3 regions of the Ottowia oryzae genome follow, and region 1 is predicted to be linked to each of the others. Evidence: predicted binding sites of a transcription regulator. Region 1 holds the regulator's gene; each other region holds the start of a gene.
The links. Region 1 encodes sigma-54, which starts transcription at its own class of promoters, with help from an activator protein. Its sites were predicted from a motif close to TGGCANGNAANCTGCTTT; they were not measured.

Region 1 (6,140 bases):
GCCCGTTCCACATCGGCACGCGGCGCGTTTCCTTCAGCCGCAACCGGCTGGGCAGCTTCAGATCGGGCGTGAGCAGCCAGGCCGTCCAACCGGCGTAGTGCGTCTTCCAGTGCGCGGCCAGTTGGGCAAAGAAATCGTCGCCCGTGTCGCGTTCGGCGGCGTCTTCGCCTGGGCGTCGCTGGTCCGCCGAGCGGCTCAGTGGGCCGTGCTGAAACGCTTCGCGCCCGCGCGCCTTTTGCCCGGCCACGCCCGCGGCCGCGATGCGTTCGCCGTACGGCGGGTTCATCAGCATGACGCCCGGCTGCGGGGTGGGCGGTACGCGCTGCAGCGCATCGCCACCGCGCAGCTGTACGGCGTGGCCGACGCCCGCGCGCTCGGCGTTGCGCTGGGCGAAGTCGACCATGCGGTGGGCCACGTCGCTGCCGAACACCTGGATGGGGCCGGGGCGCCGAGCGCCTTCGCGCGCTGCGGCCTTGATCGCCATCCATGTGCGCGCGTCGAACGGGCGCAGCTGCTCGAACGCAAAGCGGCGCGCGCCGCCCGCAGGCAGGCCCAGCACCAGTTGCGCGGCTTCGATGGCGATGGTGCCGCTGCCGCAGCAGGGGTCGTACAGCGGCAGCTCACTCACGCGGCTTGCGGCGGGCTCCCACCAGCCGCTGGCGGCCAGCATGGCAGCGGCCAGCGTTTCCTTGAGCGGCGCATCGCCTTTGTCTTGCCGCCAGCCGCGCTTGAACAATGGCTCGCCACTGGTGTCGATGGACACGCTGGCGTGCGTGGCGCTCAGGTGCGCGTGGATGCGGACCTGCGGGTGCTGCGTGTCGATGCTGGGCCGAACGCCGCCCGCGGCGTTGCGGAAGCGGTCGGCCACCGCGTCTTTCACGCGCAGTGTGGCGAAGTTCAGGCTCTTGAGCGGGCTGGCCTGCGCCGTCAGGTCCACGCGGAAAGTCTGCCGGGCCTGAAACCACTGTTCCCACGGCACTTCGGCGGCCAGTGCGTACAGGTCGTGTTCGTCGCGGTAGGGGCCGTGCGCCAGCTCGATCAGCACGCGCTGCGCCAGGCGGCTGTGCAGGTTCAGCCGCATCACCACGGCCCAGTCGCCGCGCACGCGCACGCCCCCGCGTTCGGCCAGCAGGTCGTGACCGGTCAAACCGGTGAGCCCGTGAACCTCGTCGGCCAGGTAGCCCTCCACGCCGCCGGCGCAAGGCAGGAAAAGTGTCAGATCGGCCGCCTTGAATGCGGCAGTGCCAGATGAAGTCGCCATGGCTGCGCATTGTGACCGACGCGCGCAGTGCGCCAGTGCCGGCGCCAGGGGCAGGCGCACGGACAAGGTCACGAACGGGTCTTCGTGCGTGTACGCCAGCGATCCGCCGTGCGCCTGCGCGATCGACTGGCACACGTACAGGCCGAAGCCCAGGCCGCCGCGCGAATCGTCCACCGCGGCCGGTTCGGTGCCGCTGAACAACATGTCCACCACCGCCGGAACGATGGGAGGGCTGATGTTGCTGATTTCGGTGACGGCGGAATCGCCCTCGCGACGGACGCGCACCACCACCGACTCGCCGGCCTGCCCGTGCCGCAAGGCGTTGTCGATCAAGCCGTCGAACAGCGCGGCCAGGCGTTCGTGGTCTGCCTGAACGACCACGGGGGCGGCGTCGCCGCGCTTGGCGGGCGTGTCCAGATAGATCGACGCACCGTGTTCGCGCTGCAGCGCTTGCGTCACGCGCGCGGACAGCAGGGCGGGCAGGTCCACGGGTGCCAGGGCCAATGGCTTGACGTTGCCGCGCATGAGGCTCAGCTCCATCGCCTTGTGCAGCACGCGGTCGAAGCGACTGGTTTGGTCGCTGGACTCGGGCAGCGCCACTTCACGCGCCTGCGCGCGCAGCATGGCCCCGACGGCGTTGCGGTAGCGGTGCATGTCGGCCACGCCAGCGCCCACCAGCAGCCCCAGGCTGTTACCCAATGCCTGCAGCGCATCCCGCTCCACCGCGCCCCATGCGACAGTGCCGTCAAAGTCGCTGTCTGGGCCGGTCGTGGTTTCACCAAGGGCGCTACGCGCTGCGCTGGGCACATCGCCGTCGCCGGCGTCCGGGGCCTGGCGGCGCAAGAGCAGGATCCGCGTTTGACTGGGTTCGTCAAAGCAAAACGACATCATCCCGCCCCAGCCCGTCAGCCGTGCCGCCAGGTCGGGTGCAGACTCGGTCAGCGCATCGGTGACATACACCCGACCGCTGTCGACGCCGCCGTCGTGCAGCCAGCGCAGCAGGGCGGTCTGCAGTCCGTGGGGGATATCGCCGTGCGCGAACACGCTGGATTGGTGGCTCATCACCGCAGCCTGCGCCCTGAAGGCGCGCGCCATGTTCGGCAGTCGCGATGCCAGCACCAGCGCCGGATCGGTGGCGCCCTGAAGTTGCGCCAGCAAATTGCCGCGAAGGCGCTCGTGCGTCAACTCGCGTGCAGCGCGGTCCTTGTCCAGTTGGTATTGCAACTGGGTAGACAGCAGCTCGCCCAGCACGGCGCAGCTGGCGCGCACGGGGTAGGGCACCTGCACCGCCGCGCGGTGATGGCAGGCGAGGATGCCCCACAGATCGCCGTCCACGATCAAGGGCACGCACATGGACGCACTGATCCCGCTGTCATGCAGGTAATGGGCATGAAAGTCCGGCACGCTGCGCAGTGCGGACAGTGTCATATCCAGCGGAGCTTCGTGACCGGGCGCAGCTTCGAGCGGCACCGGCGCACTGTCAGCATCCGGAACGTGCCGCGCCGGATTCAGGCTGAACAAGCGACGCGCTTCAACCGGTATGTGGGCTTCTGGAAAGCGCTGACCCAGGCGCGGCGGCCAGTCTGTGGCGCTGCTGGCCTCGGCCACCACCTGGCTGCTGCCGTCTCGCTTGAAATGGTAGGCCAGCACGCGGTCAAAACCCAGCATGGCGCGCAGGGCCCGCGTGCCTTCGTCCAGCAAACCCTGTACGTTGGTCTGTTGGCGCAAGCGGCGCACCACCTGATGCAAGGTTGGGCCGGGATCAAGGTCTTGCCTAGGGTGGGGGCTGGGTTCCAGCTCGACCAGCGTGCCCCATTTCTGCCGCCGGACAAGGCAGTCAAACTGCCGCCCGTTCAGGGCGACGCGGTGATGATCGGCCAACGCAGAATCTTCGCCGCCAGCTTTTGCGGCAACCAGGCTGGCGCCGCTCAGCCCAAACTGTTCGGGCAGCGCGCGGCCGAGCGAGGGCGCCTCGTGGCCCAGCAGCTTGGCCGCATTGGCACTCAGGTGCGTCACAACGCCAAAGCCATCCAACGCGATCAGCACGCCGTGGGCTTGAATCGCGCCAGGCGTGTGAAGTTGGGATTGAGGTTTGAGCAGCGCCACCGGTGGTCCTTGGTCAGATCGTGCGCTGGCGGCCAGGCGTGAGGCGCCGTGGCTGGCCGCACGTCCGATGCAAACGCGTAGGGGAATTCCTACACGCGACCCAGTGTATCGGTGTGCGCGACGCGCGCTCTGCCACGAGGCATAGCCGTGACAGGCGGTCGACGACGGCGCCTGGCGGCGCGTCAGGCAGAAGCCTTGCGCAGCCCGGCCACGGGTATGCGCAAGCCCTCGCGGTACTTGGCTACCGTGCGGCGCGCGCAGTCGATGCCCTGGGCTTTCAGCAGCTCGGCCAGCTGGTTGTCGGACAGCGGCTTGGCCGTGTTCTCGGCATCGATCAGTTGCTTGATCAGCGCCCGCACGGCGGTGCTGGACGCGTTGCCGCCCGATTCGGTGGCCAGCGCCGAGCCGAAGAAATACTTCAGCTCGAACGTGCCGCGCGGCGTGGCCATGTACTTGGCGGTGGTCACGCGCGAGATGGTGGATTCGTGCACGCCCAGCTCGTCGGCCAGGTCGCGTTGCACCATGGGCCGCATGGCCAGCTCACCGTGGATGAAGAAGCTCTTTTGCCGTTCGACGATGGCTTGCGACACGCGCAGGATGGTGTCAAAGCGCTGCTGGATGTTCTTGATGAACCAGCGGGCCTCTTGCAGCCGCTGCGCCAGCGCCTGGTGGTTTTCGCCGCCTTTGCCGCCGCGCAGTGCGCTGGCGTACACGTCGTGCACGCGCAGGCGCGGCATCACATCTGGGTTCAGCTGCACGCGAAAGCGCTGCTGCGCACCGCTGCCGCGCACGCTGACGATCACGTCGGGCACCACCACGTTGCGCTCCACGTCGGCAAAGCGGCGCCCCGGCTTGGGCTCCAGCGTGGCGATCAGCTGCATGCCCTGGCGCACCTGCGCTTCGGGCAGGCCCGTCAGCGCGGCCAGGCGCTTGGCGTCGCGCTTGGCCAGCAGCTCGATTGCCCCGTGCTGGGCGCAAATGGCCTCGGCCGCCCCGACGCGGGCCAGCTCGTCGGGCTCGCCCGCGCAGGCTGCGCGCAGATCGCGCAGCTGCAGCGACAGGCATTCGGCCAGGTTGCGGGTGCCCACGCCGGCCGGCTCCAGCGACTGCAGCAGTTTTAGCGCCATGGTGAAGCGGTGCACCAGCTCTTCCATCTGCTCGATATCGTCGTCGTCGTCGATCAGCGTGGCGGCCAGCTGCGCAAGGGAATCTTCCAGGTAGCCGTCTTCGTTCAGCGACTCGATCAGAAAGCGCAGCGCGGCCGAATCCTCGGGCGACAGGCGAAGGGCCAGCGCCTGCTGATGCAGGTGTGCGGTCAGGCTTTCCTGGGCGCCCGTGCGTTCGCCGGCGTCCAGCTCGTCGTCGCCCGCAGCCTGCTGTCCCCGCGCCGGGGCGTCGCCACCCCATTCGCCGTCGTCGGCGCTGACGTCCACGCTGCCATCGCCGTCCCAGCCTTCGTGCAGTAGGGATTCAGAGTCCAACGGGCCTTCAGCGCCCGCGCCATCAGCGCTGGCAGCTTCAAATTCTGTAGCATTCTCGCTGACCCGGTCGCCCTCGCTGGTGCGCGTGTCGGCACGCGACAGGCCGAATTCCTCGCGCGGGGCGCCGTCTTCCTCGCGCTCCAGAAAAGGGTTGTCGTCCAGCATCTGCTCCACCTCGCTGGACAGCTCCAGTGTGGACAACTGCAGCAGCCGGATCGACTGCTGCAGCTGAGGGGTGAGCGCAAGGTGCTGCGAAACCCGCAGCGACAGACCGGGCTTCACAGGCGGAAATTCTCTCCCAGGTACACGCGGCGCACCTGTGGGTCCTCGACGATGTGCGCGGGCGTGCCGGTGGCCAGCACCCGCCCTTCGCTGATGATGACGGCGTGGTCGCAAATGCCCAGGGTTTCACGCACATTGTGATCGGTGATCAGCACGCCAATGCCGCGCGCCTTCAGGAATTCGATGATGCGCTGGATCTCGATGACGGCGATGGGGTCAATGCCTGCGAACGGCTCGTCCAGCAGGATGAAGCGCGGCTGAGTGGCCAGGGCGCGAGCAATCTCGACGCGGCGGCGCTCGCCGCCCGACAGCGCCGGCGCCGGGGAATCGCGCAGGTCGTTGACGTGCAGCTGCTCCAGCAACTCGGTCAGGCGCCGCTCGATCTCGTCGCGGCTCAGCGCGCGGCCGTCGGGGCCGACCTGCAGCTCCAGCACGGCGCGCACGTTCTCGGCCACCGTGAGCTTGCGAAAGATCGATGCTTCCTGCGGCAGGTAAGACAAGCCCAGGCGCGACCGACGGTGGATCGGCATGTCTTCAATCGACCGCCCGTCGATGCTGATGGTGCCGGCGTCGGCGCGCACCAGGCCGACGATCATGTAGAACGAGGTGGTCTTGCCCGCGCCGTTCGGGCCCAGCAGGCCGACGACCTCGCCGCTGGCCACGTCCAGCGACACGTCGTGCACCACACGGCGGGCGCCGTAGTTCTTGCGCAGCCCGCGCACCTCCAGGCGGCTGTGGCCGTGCTCAGGCGCCAAGGCGGCGGGCATGCTGCCGCCAAAGCGCGAGGCCAGTGCTTCCGCGTTCGCCTCGCTCACCGTGCGGATCCTGTGGCGGGCAATGTCGTCGAGGGCCGCAGCGGCGCGCTGGCGGCGGGCGCTGGCGCAGCGGCCGGGGCGCTGGCCGGATTGCGCGGCGCCAGGATGGCGCGCACGCGCCCGCCGGGGGCAGCCGACGGGGCGCCTGCGGCGCGAGATCCGGCGTCGACCGTGTAAACCTCGGTCACGTTGTTG
Region 2 (6,140 bases), 240 kb from region 1:
GGCCCGCCTGCTGGCGGCCATGGCGGCGCTGGACTGGGCGACGCCCACCTCGCGCCTGCGCGCCAACGAGTTCGGCCACGCCGCGTTGGCGCAGCTGCTGATGGCGCACAGCCGGCGGGTGCGGGGCGTGCTGATGCGCGGCGGCCTGGCGCCGTCGCTGCGCCGCCGGTTGGCCGACTGGTTGCAGGCGCGACTGGCCGAGCCGGTCACCGTGGGCGAGATGGCGGCGTTCTGCGCCCTGTCAGAACACCACTTCGCGCACGCGTTTCGTATCTCGTTCGGCTGCGCGCCGCATGCGTGGCTGGCCGCGCAGCGCCTGGAACGCGCGGCCGATCTGCTGCGCGGGCCCCATCACCAAGCAGGGCTGGAGGCGGTGGCGGTGGCCAGTGGACACGCCAGCGCCAGCCACCTGGTTCGCCGCTTTCGCGCCGCGCGCGGGGTCACGCCGGGGCAATACCGCGCCGCAAGCCGGGGCTGAGCGCGTTGCCGCCATAAAAAAAACCGCAGCCTGAGCTGCGGTTCTTGAGGGGTGGCGCGGGGCTGGCTCAGGCGTACTCTGCCAGCGCAGCTTTCATCTTCTTCATGGCCGCCACCTCGATCTGGCGGATGCGCTCGGCGCTCACGCCGTATTCGGCCGCCAGTTCATGCAGCGTCATGCCGCCCGAGCCGTCGTCGTTCACATTCAGCCAGCGCTCGGTCACGATGCGGCGGCTGCGCTCATCCAGGCTTTTCAGCGCCGTGGCAATGCCTTCGGTGGCCAGCGCGTCGCGCTGGGCCGATTCGATCATCGCCGTGGGCTCATGGTGCGCGTCCGACAGGTAAGCGATGGGGCCAAAAGCCTGTTCGCCATCGCTGTCTGCGGGCGTCGGGTCCAGCAGCACGTCGCCGCCAGACAGGCGCGTTTCCATCTCGCGCACTTCCTCGGGCTTGACGTTCAACTGCGTCGCCACCACGTCGATCTGCGCATCCGTCAGCACATCGCGGTGGGTGATGTCGGCTTCGGCGTCCTCGGCCTTGAAACCTTGCTTCATGGACCGCAGGTTGAAGAACAGCTTGCGCTGGGCCTTGGTGGTCGCCACCTTCACCAGGCGCCAGTTCTTCAGGATGTATTCGTGAATCTCGGCCTTGATCCAGTGCAGGGCGTAGCTGACCAGGCGCACGCCTTGGTCAGGGTTGAAGCGCTTGACGGCCTTCATCAGGCCGACGTTGCCTTCCTGAATCAGGTCGGCGTGCGGCAGGCCATAGCCCAGGTACTGGCGCGAGGTGGAAACCACCAGGCGCAGGTGCGACAACACCAGTTTGCCGGCGGCTTCCAGGTTGTCGTCATCGCGCAGCTCGCGGGCAAAGCGCTGCTCTTCCTCTTGGGTAAGCATGGGCAGCCGATTGACGGCGGTGATGTACGCATCCAGGTTGCCCAGCGGCGGAACGACGGCCCACGGATTGGCCAGCGCTACAGCGCCAGAGCTGGAGGCGGTATCCATACGGGTCATCTTGGAATGTCCTTTCATATTGCTCAGGTAATCTTAGCACTCTCTTCGATTGAGTGCCAAAGCGAAAGTTCCGTGCCCAGAGGGAGTATTGGCTGACAAAGCTGCTGTGCCGGTCGGTTTGCAGAATCAGGCTGAAAACCATTGAATATCAAAGACTTAACAGTCTGGCCGGCGGCGCCTGCCTTGCAGGAAGTCCACTTGCGCTCTAGGGCATTGCTGCATTCTTGCGGTGTGGCGAGCGCTGGCGTGTAGGCGGTTGCCGCGCTCGCTCGTCGCGCCGTTGCGCGAACGGGGTCACATTGGGCCGGTGCAGAGCTGGACTAGCTGCTTCCGCGCGGGCCAGGCGCGGGCTTGTGGGCCGGGGCCGCGCGTTTCGCCCTGAAGTGCACGGCTGCAGCGGAAGCAATTCGCTATGCAAAATATAGCTGCTAGCGCTGCACTCACCTGCGCTGGAGCCCATTTTCTTCAATAGCGATTGGAGAAGTTGGCGCTGATGCGCTGGCGCAGGTACTCTGCCCCGGTGATCGGTGGGTACTTCTTCCCGGGCCCTTCGATGACAGCGTCTTCATTGGCCTGGCAGAAGAAAGCCAGGCTGTAGCGGGCGCCCTGGTATTCATGCGGCAACGGGTTGCGCACGCGATGGAAGTTGCTGGGCAGTTGGTCGTCGCTCCAGCGGGTGAGCATGTCGCCGATGTTGCAGGTGATCACCCCTTCGGCCGGCTCCACGCTGGTCCATTGGCGGCCCTCAGCTTCCTTGCCCGGCAGCACCTGCAGCCCACCCTGGCCGGGGCGCTGGAAGAGCAGCGTGAGGCAATCGAAGTCGGTGTGCGCGCCTGCCCGCCATAAGCCCAGCTCGTCCTTAAGTGCAGGGTCGACGGCAAAGTAGTGCAGCATGCGCAAGGTGCTCTGGTAGCTGGGCAACTGCGGGTCGTGGGCCCGGGTGAAGAATTCGGGGTCGAAGCCCAGCTTGAAAGCAAAGCACGAGAGCAGGCGCATCCCCACTTCCCAGCACTGGCGCTCAAACGCCAGCGTGGCCGCCTGGAAGCCGGGCAGTTCCGCCTCGCTGGGCCACAGTCCGGCCATGCGCGGGCGGGTGATCTGATAAGACTCTTTCTGGTCGGGGGTGCGGGTAGATGGGCGGATCTGCGCCTTGTGTTCCCACCCAGCGTTGCGCGCCAGGGGCCACTGGGCCTTGGTTTCGGCGGGTAGATCAAAGAACGCCTCGGCACGCTGAAAGGCGGCGCGGATGTCCTCCACGGGAATGCCGTGGTGCGTCACCTGAAAGAAGCCGATATCGACCGAGGCGCTCCAGAGCTGCTCAGCGATTTCCTCCTTGCGGCGAGCGAAGTCCGAAATGTCGATGCGGCGCACTTCGCGAGCGGAGGTTTCGCCGTCCATCGCGCCGCCCATGCGCGATTCTTTTTCCAGCTCACCCAGAACGTCGGGGGCTGCGGAGGGTTCGTAAACAGAGGGTGAGGAGCTTGGCATGGTGATGACCTTACGTGGTGCGGGTGAACCATGGCCCATGGCAGACGGATGGCGCGCGTGACATGAGCCGCTTGAAGGAACCAGGGCCGCAGTGATGGTCTGCCGGCTTTCCTTCCGGAAAGTCGCGGTACGCACTTCGGCCCACTTCAAGAGCAATGACCCGCCAAGCCGGGCACGCTGGGCGCCTGGCTGGGGCTGAACGCTTCTACTCTCAGCTCTCGTCTCAAGCAATTTGCAGACCAGGCTTGGCCGTGCATGTGGCGCTTTGACGCGTGGCCTGCGTACGGCCGTAGCCCCAAGCGAGGGCGCAGGTGCACCGACGTGGGTGGGCGCTGCACCACAACAAGGCCGGTAGCACCGGCATGCCAGGTCAGTTCAGGGGCCCGCCAGGGCATGGCAACGCCGAGCGGGCGTGCAGATCTTTCGGCACGCGACTTGCGTACCGTGCGTATTGAGTAGAAGCGTTCAGCGCCTGCGGCCGACGGTGGCAGGCGCCCGGAAATTGCTCAGTTCGCACCGATTCGCCGGCGGCCATCGTCTGCGCGTCGGGCCTGTTGACTGAACCCGAGCCCTTGCCATGCAACGACGCCACTTTCTCAGCACCTCCCTTGCCTCCACCTGCGCCACGCTGATGGGCACCAGCATCATGGCCCCCGCCGTGCATGCCCAGCCCCTGACACCCCTGAAGTTCACCCTGGACTTTCGTATCACCAGCCAGACTTCGCCCTTTTTCCTCGCGCAGGCCAAGGGCTACTACAAAGATGAGGGGCTACAGGTCGATATCGACGTGGGCTCCGGCTCGGTCGCTTCGATCATGCGCGTGGCCAGCGGCGTGTACGACCTGGGTCTGGGCGACATCAGTTCCCTGGTGGAGTTTCACGCGCAGAACCCTGAAACGCCTGTGCAGGCCATCTACCAGTACTACAACCGCGCGCCCTTCGTCATCATTGGGCGCAAGGATCGCGGCATTACCACCGACTTCCGTTCGCTCAAGGGCAAGAAGGTGGCGGCGGCGGCCGTGGAGTCCACGCGCCGCAGTTGGCCCATGGTCGCCAGGGCGCTCAAGATTCAGCCGGATCTGTTCGAGTGGGTGACCACCGATTTCAGTGCGCGCGATAACGTGATGGTTCGCGGCGACGTGGATGCCGCCACCTACTTCCACGACTCGGCGGTGTCGTTGTTTGCGCGCATGCCGCCCAAGGATCTGTCGGTGCTCGAATATGCCAAGACCGGCCTCAACCTGTACGGCAACGCCATCGTTGCAGGCAAGCTGCTGCGGGACAAGCCCGATGTCGCCAAAGCCTTTCTGCGTGCCAGCAACCGGGCGCTGCGCGAGACACTGGCCAATCCCGAGGCCGCGCTGGCCGCCGTGAAGGCGCGCGAGCCGATTCTGAACACCGATGTCGAGCGAGAGCGCTGGGCGATCACGCGCCAATATCTGCAGACCGCAGAAACTCAGGCCATCGGTCTAGGTGCCGTGCAACCGGCTGTGCTGACCAATCAGATCAACGAAGTGGCGACCGTCTTTGGCCTGGCGCGCAAGCCCACGCCGGATCGCGTCTTCAACCCCGCGTTCTTGCCCGCAGCCGCCGACCGCAAGGCTGCCGCATGAGCGCCCAAGGTGAAGTCCCCATGGGCCTTCCGCAGGAAGTCGCGCTGAGTGAGCGCGATGGACAGTACCTGCTTCATGCCATTGCCATGGCGGACAAGGCCCGCGAGCGTGGCAACCGGCCGTTCGGTGCGGTGATCGTGGCCGCAGACGGCCAGGTGTTGGCGCAAGCGTGGAACGCCACGGCCGAAACCGGTGATTGCACTGCGCACGCCGAGACCTCGGCCATCCGAATGGCCAGCCCGAGCCATAGCCGCGACGCGCTGGCCACCGCCACGCTGTACTCGTCTGGCGAACCCTGCGTGATGTGCGCGGGCGCCATCTATTGGTCGAACATCGGCCGCGTGGTGTACGGCATCGACGCGGTGCGGCTGCGCGTGTTTCGCGGCGAGCGGCTGGATCAGCGCGATGCCGAGCTGTCTTGCCGCGACGTCTTCGACGCCTCGCCGCGCGCCATTGATTGCCTGGGTCCCGCGTTGATCGCGCAGGCCAGCGCATCGCATCAGGGCGGTTGGAAGGCGTGAAGCCGCCTCTGCGGCCTCGGTGGAGGCGCAAGCGGTTTCGAAGGTCGCTGGCGCGCCTCTTGCGCGCCGCGCGGCCCCGCTCGGATTGGCCTGCCCGCCAAGCTCTGCAGGTTCAAGACGCTCGCGCGGGCCGCCGTTGGATGGCCGAACAGGCGGCCTCAGGCCCTGGCCGCGTTGCCGCTTTGCAGCGCCAGGCTCAGCTGCACCGTGCAGGCGTCGCCGGGGGTGGGTTGTTCGGTGAAGCCCAGGCGCCGGCCCAGCGCGCGCATGCCTTCGTTTTCCGCCAGGATGGTGGCGACCAGGCGCTGCGTGCCGGCAGCGCGCTGGTAGGTGATCAGCCGCTGCAGCAGCAAGCGCCCCAGGCCCCGGCCCTTCAGGTCGGCGCGCAGGATGATGCCGAACTCGGCCTGCACATTGTCCGGGTCGGCAATGGCACGCGCCACGCCCAGGGTTTGCGGGGTGCCGCTGGCGTCGTCGGCGGTGGCGATGAAGGCCATTTCGCGCGTGTAGTCGATCTGCACGAGGCGGGCCAGCTCGGTGCGCTCCAGCCGTGGGCGGCTGTGGAAGAAGCGCATGCGCATGTCGTCGGGGGCCAGCGCGTCGATAAAGGCGCGGTGCGCGGGCTCGTCTTCTGGGCGCACCGGGCGGATGGTGATGCGCCGGCCGTCCCATTCCAGGGTTTCGCTCAGGCCCGACGGGTACGGCTGAATGGCGAAATGCCGCGCCCCCGCAGGGCACGCGGCGCTGACGCGCACGCGCGCGTCCAGCGCAATGGCGCCCTCGTGGTTGACCAGCAGCGGGTTGATGTCCAGCTCGGCCAGCTCGGGAATGTCCGCCAGCAGTTGCGATACAGCTTCCAGCGTTCGCACCACCGCGTCTTCGTCGGCGGGTGGCACGTCGCGGTAGCCCTTGAGCAGGCGCGCCACGCGCGTGCGGCCGATCAGGGCGCGCGCCAGCGGGGTGTTCAGCGGCGGCAGCGCCGTGGCGCTGTCCTTCGTCACCTCGACCGCCACGCCGCCCTGGCCGAAC
Region 3 (6,140 bases), 820 kb from region 1:
CCATGGGCCCAGCCAGCGGGGTAAATACGGGCACACGCCCGTCGCCGCCGCGCACCAGCGTGGCGTGGCCGCCCGCGCGGGCGCAGGCTTCGCGCACATGGGCAGCGGCGTTGAGCGGCAGGCGCAGCCAGCGCTGCGCGCCGTGCCATTCGATCAGCGTGGGGCCCAGGTTCAGCGGGGTGGCCGTGTCCGGCACGCTGGCGCGCCACAAGGCCTCTCCCTGTGACAGGCGGAAAAAGGGCAGCGATTGGTCGCGCAGCGCGTGCCATTGGCGCGCGGCGCGGTCGCCCTCCAGCGCCTGGCCGCCCATGATCTTGCGCGCCGAGGCGATGGCCGCGTTGGCGCCGCGCAGGCGCACCGCCAGCTGGCCGTCGGCCCAGCAGCTGGCGTGCAGCGGCAAGGGCTGGCCACCCCAGCGGTTGAGCTGCTGGCGCGCGCTGGTTTCAGACAAATCAAACATCAGCGTGCATTCGGCCGGGGCGAAGGGCAGCACCTTCAGGCTGACTTCGGCGATCACGCCCAGCGTGCCCATGGAGCCGGCCATCAAACGGCTGACGTCGTAGCCGGCCACGTTCTTCATCACCTGGCCGCCGTAGGTCAGCACGTCGCCGCGCCCGTTGACGATCTGCACGCCCAGCACGTAGTCGCGCAGCGCCCCCACGCTGGCGCGGGCCGGGCCTGACAGGCCGGCCGCCACCACGCCGCCGATGGTGCTGCCCGAGCCGTAGCGGGGCGGCTCGAAGGCCAGGTGCTGGTTGGATGCGGCCAGCAGCTCTTCCAGCTCGCGCAGGCGGGTGCCGCCGCGCACGGTCACGACCAGTTCGCTGGGCTCGTAGCTGACCACGCCGGCCAGCGGCCGCACGTCCAGCAGTTCGCCATGCAGGATCTGGCCGTAGAAATCCTTGGTGCCCCCGCCGCGAATGCGCAGCGGGCGGCCGCGCGCGGCGCAGGTTTTGATCTTCTCAACGATGGCTTGCAACTCAGCTGGCATCTGGCGATGGTAATGCTTTCACGTGCGCGCGGCGGCCGGCCAAGCTGCTGCCGCGCCCTGCGCGCACAAGCCTGCTGGCGCTGACAGCACCCGTGCCGCACGCGCAAAAAAATCCCGCCCTTGCGGGGCGGGATTCAAACCTGGAGGAACTTTCGCTTATCGGTTGTAGGCGGTCTCGCCGTGGCTGGAGATGTCCAGACCGATGCGCTCGTCTTCTTCCGTGACGCGCAGGCCGATCACCATGCCCACCAGCTTGTAGAGCACGAACGAGACGATGCCCGACCACACGACGGTGAACAGCACGCTCTTGATCTGGATCCAGACCTGGGCGCCCATGGCGAAGGTATCGGGTGTGGGGCCGCCGGTGCCGCCCAGTGCCGGGGCAGCGAAGACGCCGGTCAGGATGGCACCCACGATGCCGCCCACGCCGTGCACGCCGAACACGTCGAACGCGTCGTCAGCACCCAGCATGCGCTTGAGCCCGCCCACGCCCCAGAGGCAAACGAAGCCGGCGATGGCGCCGATCACGATCGAGCCCATCGGGCCGACAAAGCCAGCAGCCGGCGTGACGGCGACCAGGCCAGCCACGGCGCCCGAGGCAGCGCCGAGCATCGAGGCCTTGCCCTTGTGCATCGCTTCGCCTGCCGACCAGGCCAGCGTGGCGGCCGCAGTGGCCAGCACGGTGTTGATGAAGGCCAGGCCAGCCTGACCATTGGCGGCGCCCGCCGAGCCGGCGTTGAAGCCGAACCAGCCCACCCACAGCAGCGAGGCGCCCACCATGGTCAGCGTCAGGCTGTGCGGCGTGAACGCTTCGCGGCCGAAGCCCAGGCGCTTGCCCACCACGTAGGCGCCCACCAGGCCGGCAATACCGGCGTTGATGTGCACCACGGTGCCGCCGGCGAAGTCCAGCGCGCCGTCTTTGGCCAGCAGGCCGCCGCCCCACACGATGTGGGCCATCGGCACGTAGCTGAACGTGAACCACAGCGCCGAGAACAGCAGCACGGCAGAGAACTTGATGCGCTCGGCGAACGAGCCAACGATCAGCGCCACGGTGATGGCCGCGAACGTGCCCTGGAAGGCGACGAAGACGTATTCCGGAATCGTCGTCAGCGCGCCGAAGGTCTCTTGCGTCACGCCTTTGAGGAAGCTCTTGCCGAAGTCGCCGAAGAAGTTGCCTTCGCCGTTGAACGCCAGGCTGTAGCCGTAGGCGGCCCACAGCACGCTGATCAGCGAGAACACCACGAACACCTGCACCAGCACGCTCAGCATGTTCTTGCTGCGCGCCAGGCCACCGTAGAACAGCGCCAGGCCAGGGATGGTCATCAGGATGACGAGCAGGGTCGACGTCAGCATCCACGCCGTGTCGCCCGAATCGACCTTGGGTGCAGCCGCCGGGGCAGCCGCAGCAGGGGCGGCGGCCGCAGCCAGCGTCATCTCGACCGCGCGGGCCTCATCCGGGTTGCCGGCCTTGGCTGATTCCTCGGGCTTTTTCAGCACGACGGCGTCTTCGGCCACGCCTGCGCCCTTGAGCGCGTCGCGCACGGCAAAGGCACGGTTCTTGGCCAGCTCGGCGTTGGCGGCCGGGTCGCCCGTGGTGTCGGTGAAGCCGGACAGCTGCACCTTGGCGTCCTTGTTGGCCGCCACGTAGTCGGCCACAGCCTTGATGGCGGCCTGGCCTTCGGGGCCGACGTCGGTCTTGCCCGTTTCGAACAGCACGCGCGCTGTCGGGAAGTCGGCCGCGAAGGCCGGGGCTGCCAGCAGGCTGAGCGCCAGCAGAAGGAAGGAGAGGATTCGTTTCATGGTGACGGTTCCTGGCGCTGCTTACAGTGCGTCCGGGCCGGTTTCGCCGGTGCGGATGCGGATGACCTGTTCAAGTTCGAACACGAAGACCTTGCCGTCACCGATCTTGCCGGTGCGGGCGGATTGCTCGATGGCCTCGATCACGCGGTCCAGGATGCTTTCATCCACGGCGATCTCGATCTTGACCTTGGGCAGAAAGTCCACCACGTACTCGGCACCGCGGTACAGCTCGGTGTGGCCTTTCTGGCGCCCGAAGCCCTTGACCTCGGTGACGGTGATGCCCTGCACGCCCAGCGAGGACAGTGCTTCGCGCACTTCGTCCAGCTTGAAGGGCTTGATGACGGCGGAGACCATTTTCATTTTGCTTACCTTTTGATAGCGGCCAGCGCTTGTGCCACAAGCGCCAGAGGCCGATTGGGCTTAGAACGAATACTTCAGCGAAGCCACGACGCCGGTGCGGCCGCTGAAGCGCCCGCTGGGCGTGGTGTACAGATCTTTCTTGGCGTCGGTGCCGACCACGGCCACGCTGGCGACAAAGCCTTTGCCGAAGTCCTTGTTCACCGTGACGCTGTAGTCGGTGTACGAATAGGGGCTGTTGTGGCGAATCCACTGGCGGCCCACGTGCGGTGCCACCGACCAGCCGTCGCCCAGGTCAAAGTTGGCCGTCAGGTCCAGGTAGCCGCTGTTCTTGCTGTCGGAAAAGCCGAACAGGTTGGTCAGCGAATGCGAATACTTCAGCGTGAGCACGTTCCAGGTCAGCGCACCGTAGATTTCGGTGGTGTTGGGGCTCACGGCCAGCTTGTGGCTTGGGTAGTTGTAGCGCAGGAAGCCCACGTCGTAGCCCAGCGGGCCGGCCGTGCCTTTGTAGCCGCCGTACACGTCCCATTCCAGCGGCGCGTCGCCACCGGCATCCTTCACCCATTTGATCGTGGTCAGCCAGGTGCCCACGTACAGGCCGCTGGAGTGCGCGTAGTCGGCGCCCGCGCTGACGGCCGGCTTGAAGCGGCTTTGCGTGATGCCGCGGTAGCGGTAGTCGGAGGTCAGGCCCACGTTGAAGGAAAAGCTGTGCTCGGGCGTGGGCTCGGCAGCGGGGGCTGCAGCGGGCGCAGGCGCTGCGGCGTCTGCCGGGGCGGTCTGCGCCTGGGCATGGGTGCTGAGCGCCAGTGCCGCGGCGGCGAAGGCGATAGAGGAAATGCGCGCGTGAACAGGTTTCATGGGGCCCCTCCAAGGGTGTTGTCAGATGTATCCCACGGCGTATGCAGGGAGCGTGCCAGGTCCCACCAGCGCCCGCGACGGCCCTGCGGCGCACCAACGCAGCGCCTGCGGCGGTCGACACGGCGTTGCTGCACCACGATGGTGCCATGCACGTTTTTCGATGCGCACCAAGTTGGCGCGCATCGGGGCCTGCGCTGGGCGCGACCAAGGCGGCGTACGCGCACGCCCGGCCGTGCCATCCTGCGCAGCGGGCGCGTCTGCCTGCTGGGCGCCCGCACAAAACGCGCGCACCGCCGCCGGATTTGCCCTGATGATGTCGCTTGGCCCGCGCCGCGCCCTTCGTCTGGGGCGCGCCCGGCGCCATCGAGGGAGAACTCCGCGCATGGGATTGAGTCAGGTACAAAGCCGCGCCTTGCTGGGCCTTGCCGCGCCGGCCGTCACCGTTGAAGTGCATCTGGCCAACGGCCTGCCCAGCTTCACCCTGGTGGGCCTGGCCGATGTGGAGGTGAAAGAGGCGCGCGAACGCGTGCGCTCGGCGCTGCTCAACAGCGGCCTGGCGTTCCCGCACAACCAGCGCATCACCGTCAACCTGGCGCCCGCCGATCTGCCCAAGGATTCGGGCCGGTTCGACCTGCCCATCGCACTGGGCATTCTGGCGGCCAGCGGGCAGATTGACGGCGCGCGGCTGGCGGGCTGGGAATTCGCCGGCGAATTGTCGCTGTCGGGCGAGTTGCGGCCTGTGCGCGGCGCCCTGGCGATGAGCGCCGCGCTGCACCGCACGGGCGAACACGCCCAGCTGGTGCTGCCGCCCGGCAGCGCCGAAGAAGCCGCCCTGGTGCCCGGCATGCCGGTGTTCCGCGCGCGGCACCTGCTGGACGTGGTGGCGCAGTTTCTGCCCGCCGCCGCTGGCGAGCCGCCGGATGCTGAGGGCTGGTCGCGCGTGCGCCCGCCCGCGCACAGCGCCGCCCCGCCCTACGCCGACATGGCCGACGTGAAAGGCCAGGCGGCCGCCCGCCGCGCTCTTGAAATTGCAGCAGCTGGCGCTCATTCCGCCTTGCTGATTGGCCCACCGGGCACTGGCAAGTCGATGCTGGCGCAGCGCTTTGCCGGCCTGTTGCCGCCCATGGACGAAGACGAGGCGTTGCAAAGCGCGGCCATCGCCAGCCTGGGGGGCACCTTCCAGCTGGCGCAGTGGGGCCAGCGGCCCACGCGCGCGCCGCACCATTCGGCCAGCGCGGTGGCGCTGGTGGGCGGCGGCTCGCCCCCGCGGCCCGGCGAAATCTCGCTGGCGCACGAAGGGGTGCTTTTCCTGGACGAACTGCCCGAATTCCCCCGCGCCGCTTTGGAAGCCTTGCGCGAGCCGCTGGAATCGGGCCACATCACCATCAGCCGCGCCGCGCAGCGGGCCGAATTCCCGGCGCGCTTTCAGCTGATCGCGGCCATGAACCCCTGCCCCTGCGGCTACCTGGGCTCGCGCGTGCGCGCCTGCCGCTGCACGCCCGACCAGGTGGCGCGCTACCAGGGCAAGCTGAGCGGGCCGCTGCTCGACCGGATCGACCTGCACGTCGAAGTGGCCTCCCTGCCCGCCACCGAGCTGCTGGACGCGCCGCCGGGCGAGCCCACCGCCGCCGTGCGCGCCCGCTGCGTGGCCGCCCGCCAGCGCGCGCTGGCGCGCCAGGGCACGCCGAACCAGGCGCTGCAAGGCCAGGCGCTGGACGCCCACGCCCGGCTAGACGCGGCGGCCACCCAATTCCTGACCACCGCCGCCGCCCGCCTGGGCTGGAGCGCCCGCGCCACGCACCGCGCGCTGAAGGTGGCCCGCACCGTGGCCGACCTGGCCGGCAGCGACACCGTGGGCACCGCGCACATCGCCGAGGCGGTGCAGTACCGCCGGGCGCTGCACGGCGCGGCGGCGTGAGGGCGGTGTGAGGGCCGGGCGTGGCGAGCTAACGGGCACGTCGAGCAATCAATTGCTATCTCTTATGTAGCTGCCAGCGCTGACATGGCCTGCGCTGGCAGCGGATTTGTCTGCATTTTTTTAGAAGCGCCGCCCGCTGTAAGGCGTGGCGACGTGAGTGCGGCATCAGGGGTGGGCGTGTCGGGCGACGCGGCGCGGGCACGCCGTCCAATCAAT

Region 2: the regulator sigma-54 is predicted to act here: its motif matches at 3,203-3,220, upstream of C6570_RS06505 (isopenicillin N synthase family dioxygenase).
Region 3: the regulator sigma-54 is predicted to act here: its motif matches at 4,047-4,064, upstream of C6570_RS01410 (TorF family putative porin).

Annotation. Positions count from the first base shown of each region.
Region 1 is NZ_CP027666.1:1,126,107-1,132,246, forward strand. It holds gene C6570_RS18365 (THUMP domain-containing class I SAM-dependent RNA methyltransferase) at 1-1,261, opposite strand, end outside; partial or broken gene C6570_RS18370 (GAF domain-containing protein) at 1,319-3,367, opposite strand; gene rpoN (RNA polymerase factor sigma-54) at 3,550-5,130, opposite strand; gene lptB (LPS export ABC transporter ATP-binding protein) at 5,127-5,897, opposite strand; gene lptA (lipopolysaccharide transport periplasmic protein LptA) at 5,942-6,140, opposite strand, start outside.
Region 2 is NZ_CP027666.1:1,370,414-1,376,553, forward strand. It holds gene C6570_RS06495 (AraC family transcriptional regulator) at 1-478, shown strand, start outside; gene rpoH (RNA polymerase sigma factor RpoH) at 546-1,481, opposite strand; gene C6570_RS06505 (isopenicillin N synthase family dioxygenase) at 1,956-2,978, opposite strand; gene C6570_RS06510 (ABC transporter substrate-binding protein) at 3,556-4,590, shown strand; gene C6570_RS06515 (nucleoside deaminase) at 4,611-5,111, shown strand; gene C6570_RS06520 (bifunctional acetate--CoA ligase family protein/GNAT family N-acetyltransferase) at 5,270-6,140, opposite strand, start outside.
Region 3 is NZ_CP027666.1:301,881-308,020, forward strand. It holds gene glcE (glycolate oxidase subunit GlcE) at 1-991, opposite strand, end outside; gene amt (ammonium transporter) at 1,148-2,791, opposite strand; gene glnK (P-II family nitrogen regulator) at 2,813-3,151, opposite strand; gene C6570_RS01410 (TorF family putative porin) at 3,212-4,006, opposite strand; gene C6570_RS01415 (YifB family Mg chelatase-like AAA ATPase) at 4,389-5,924, shown strand.